Regions from separate parts of the Klebsiella africana genome, predicted to be linked through region 1. Evidence: predicted binding sites of a transcription regulator. Region 1 holds the regulator's gene; the other holds the start of a gene.
The links. The regulator CRP, encoded in region 1, controls carbon source genes, mostly activating them, when cyclic AMP is high. The targets are predictions, from matches to a motif close to ATGTGANNNNNNTCACAT.
Positions count from the first base shown of each region.

Region 2: a site for CRP is predicted at 965-982, ahead of LGL98_RS21165 (2-hydroxycarboxylate transporter family protein). Genes of this name have one in related genera too.

Region 1 covers NZ_CP084874.1:417,245-419,448, reverse strand. The annotation lists gene LGL98_RS01905 (OsmC family protein) at 57-461, opposite strand; gene crp (cAMP-activated global transcriptional regulator CRP) at 768-1,400, shown strand; gene LGL98_RS01895 (YccS/YhfK family putative transporter) at 1,452-2,204, shown strand, end outside.
Region 2 covers NZ_CP084874.1:4,395,013-4,397,216, forward strand. The annotation lists gene LGL98_RS21165 (2-hydroxycarboxylate transporter family protein) at 1-907, opposite strand, end outside; gene LGL98_RS21170 (ATP-binding protein) at 1,222-2,204, shown strand, end outside.

The sequences.
Region 1 (2,204 bases):
GAAAAAACCCCGGCCAGGAGGCCGGGATTGAGATTCGATACAACACCAGGCGAAGACTACGCCTCGATCACTTCATAGGAGTGGGTGATCTTCACCGCTTTTTCCAGCATCAGCGCCACTGAACAGTATTTCTCTGCCGACAGATCCACCGCCCGGGAGACCGCGGCATCTTTCAGCGCTTTACCGGTGACGATAAAGTGCAGATTAATATGCGTAAACAGACGCGGAGCCTCTTCGCGACGCTCGGAGGTCAGCTTCACTTCGCAATTGGTCACGTCGTGACGACCTTTTTGCAGAATGGAGACCACATCGATCGCGCTGCAACCGCCCGCCGCCATCAGCACCATCTCCATCGGGCTGGGAGCCTTATCCCCGGAGTTGCCGTCCATCAGAATCTGGTGTCCCGATGCGGACTCCCCGATAAAGGTTAACCCTTCTACCCATTTCACACGCGCTTGCATAAAATTTAACTCCAGTATCGCAATATTCCTGTCAGATTACGCGCACATAACAATTCTCGCAACGGAAGGCGACCTGCGTCATGCTGAAGCGAGACACCAGGAGACATGCGGCGAAAGCTATGCTAAAACAGTCTGGATGCTACAGTAATACATTGATGTACTGCATGTATGCAGAGGAGTTCACATTACGGGCTGTCGAAAAATCATCAGCCAGCTTCCCAGGTATAGGGAAACAATACGATTGCATGCCCGGACGCCGTGTAGTGTCGGCGCCCGGAGATAGCTTATAACAGAGGATAACCGCGCATGGTGCTTGGCAAACCGCAAACAGACCCTACCCTTGAATGGTTCTTGTCTCATTGCCACATTCATAAGTACCCATCAAAGAGCACGCTGATCCACCAGGGTGAGAAAGCAGAAACGCTGTACTACATCGTTAAAGGCTCCGTGGCTGTACTCATCAAGGATGAAGAAGGTAAAGAGATGATCCTCTCCTACCTCAACCAGGGCGATTTCATCGGTGAATTAGGCCTGTTTGAAGAGGGTCAGGAGCGTAGCGCCTGGGTACGGGCGAAAACCGCATGTGAAGTGGCCGAAATCTCTTATAAGAAATTCCGTCAGCTGATCCAGGTGAACCCGGACATTCTGATGCGTCTCTCTTCGCAAATGGCTCGCCGTCTGCAGGTCACGTCTGAGAAAGTGGGCAACCTTGCCTTCCTCGACGTGACGGGCCGTATCGCCCAGACGCTGCTGAACCTGGCGAAGCAACCGGATGCCATGACCCACCCGGACGGTATGCAAATTAAAATTACCCGCCAGGAAATTGGTCAGATCGTCGGCTGCTCTCGTGAAACGGTTGGCCGTATTTTGAAAATGCTGGAAGATCAGAACCTGATTTCCGCGCACGGTAAAACCATCGTCGTCTACGGCACCCGTTAAGTTGCTAAGCGGCGTATTGCTCCTGCAGTACGCCGTTTTTGTTTTTCCCTCATGTGGCGCAGGCTGATTTACCACCCGGAAGTCAACTATGCACTGCGGCAAACGCTGGTGCTGTGTCTGCCTGTGGCCATCGGTCTTCTGCTCGGGCATCTCCAGCAGGGACTGCTGTTTTCCTTAGTCCCCGCCTGCTGCAATATTGCCGGTCTTGATACCCCGCATAAGCGTTTTTTCAAACGCCTGATTATCGGCGGCTGCCTGTTTGCCGGATGCAGCCTGGTGGTGCAGTTACTTCTCGCCCAGGCGATCCCCCTACCGCTTATCCTCAGCGGCCTGGCGCTGCTGCTCGGCGTCACCGCGGAGATCAGTTCGCTGCACGCGCGTCTGCTGCCCGCATCGCTGATCGCCGCCATCTTTACCCTGAGCCTGGCGGGCAATATGCCCATCTGGGAGCCGCTGCTGATCTACGCCTTCGGCACGCTGTGGTACGGCGTGTTTAACTGGTTCTGGTTCTGGCTGTGGCGCGAACAGCCGCTGCGGGAGTCGTTAAGCCTGCTTTACCGGGAACTGGCCGACTATTGTGAAGCTAAATACAGTCTGTTGACCCAGCATACCGATCCGTCGACCGCCCTGCCGCCGCTGCTCACCCGCCAGCAGAAGGTGGTCGACCTGATTACCCAGTGCTATCAGCAGATGCATATGTTGGCCGCTAACCAACGCAACGACCACAAGCGCCTGCTGCGGGCGTTCCAGATGGGGCTGGATCTGCAGGAGCATATTTCGGTCAGCCTGCATCAGCCGGAAGAG
Region 2 (2,204 bases), 1.3 Mb from region 1:
GTTTGTGACCGAGCATCCCCATCATATACAGCAGCACCGCCAGCAGCGCGCCGGAGGCCAGGGTCCCGACGTCGGTTTTGCCGCTCACGCCTTCACTCTCGCCAAGCGTGCGGGTTTCATGGCTGCGGTTCGGCATCAGTTGCCCTTCCCCGGTGAGATGCGGGAAGCGCTTGCCGAGCTGGTTGAGGCAGCCAGAGATGACTATCGCCGTCAGGCTGCCAAGCATCACCATCGGCAACACCCGGCCAAGGGCAACGCCCTGATCCATATGCATCAGCGCAGCGTAACCCATCGACAGCGGGATCGCCCCTTCTCCCACACCGCCGGCCATAATTGGCAGCACGATAAAGAAGAACACCTGGAACGGCTCCATACCCAGCAGCGTACCAACGCCGATGCCCACCAGCATGCCGACCACTTCGCCGCACAGCATCGGGAAGAAGATCTTCAGAAAGCCCTGAATCAGCGTGGTGCGGTTCATACTCATGATGCTGCCGACGATAATACAGCAGATGTAGAGATAGAGGATGTTGGTGGATTTATAGAATTTGGTCGTGGATTCAACGACCACGTCCGGCAGCAGACCATAGTGAACCAGCGCGGAAGGAATAAAAGTGGCGCAGATCGCCGCCGCGCCGAGTTTCCCCAACACCGGTAGGCGTTTACCAAACTCACCGCAGGCGAAGCCAAAGAACGCCAGAGTGGCCACCATCACCACGATATCGCTCGGCAGTTTACCGCCAAGGCAGTCGAGGGCAATCAGCCCCCCGGCCAGCAAAAACAGCGGCAGCGGGACGATGCCCACCTTCCAGTTATCCATGATGTGCCACCAGCGCTGCTTCAGCGTGGTTTTCGGCGTATTGATCGGTTCAAGGGTTGCAGAGAATGCATTGTCTGTGGTGCTCATAAATTCAGCCCTGTCGTTATTATTCATTTTCAGCGTAAAGGGACTGCGGCGTCGTTAATGTGAAGCTCCCCAGATTAAAAAAGAAGTTTTAATGGTCACTATGGTTTTTATGGTTTCTATTCGCGGAACCGTGCAGGAGTGATATATCGCTGATTTATTGTCGTGGTTTTTATGGTTTTTATTTCCCGCCGCGGCTGATTTCCGCGACAGCCCGCCAGCGCCTGCGTCGATGATCACAACTTTCCATTAACATTTACGTCACGAGACAGAAAAATGATAGAGTGCCGGGAGGGTATATACGCTGTCCGGGACCTATGAAATTATCTTTTCAATATAAGCTGTTTATTTCGCTGGTCGCTTTTTTTTCCGTCCTCTTTATCGCGCTCGGCATTTATTATTATTTTGACGCCAGCCGCCAGCTGTATCAGGAAATGAGTGGCCGGGCCAAAATTCAGGCTGAAGAAATAGCCCTGATGCCAAATTTACGTCAGCAGGTCAGCCAGCACGATCCGCAGGCGATTCGGGCGTTTATGCAGCAAATCGCCGCCCATAGCGATGCCAGCTTCATCGTCATCGGCGACCGTCAGGGGATTCATCTGTTTCACTCCGTCCACCCGGAATGGGTTGGCACGCGACTGGTCGGTGGCGACAACCAGGCGGTACTGGAGGGACACACCATCACCACCATACGCAAAGGCGGCCTTGGCGTCTCACTGCGTAGCAAAACGCCCATCGTCGATGACGAGGGGCAGGTGATCGGCATCGTCTCCGTGGGCTACCTGACCAGCTATCTCGACAGCATTACCCTGACCAAAGTGATCAATATTTTTATCGCTGCCATCCTGCTGCTCATCGCTCTGTTTATCTTCTCCTGGTACTTTACCCGCAGTATCAAGAAACAGATTTTTTCGCTCGAGCCGCGAGAGATAGGTCTGCTGGTGCGTCAGCAAAAGGCGATGATGGAGTCGATTTTTGAAGGAGTGATCGTCATCGATCGCCAGCGGCGTATTGAGGTGATTAACCATGCCGCCCGCAGCCTGCTGGGGCTCAGCCAGCCCGCCCGCCAGCTGCGCGGTCAGTTGATTGACAGCGTCATTTCGCCGCAGCCTTTTTTCGCCAGCGGCGACATGCTCGAGCGCGATACCCATGACGAACTGTGCCGCTTCAACCAGCTGACAGTACTTGCCAGCCGGGTGCGCATTATGCTGGAGAATACCCTGCAGGGCTGGGTGATCACTTTCCGCGATCGCAACGAAATCAATGCCCTCACCGCCCAGCTCAGCCAGGTGAAGCGCTA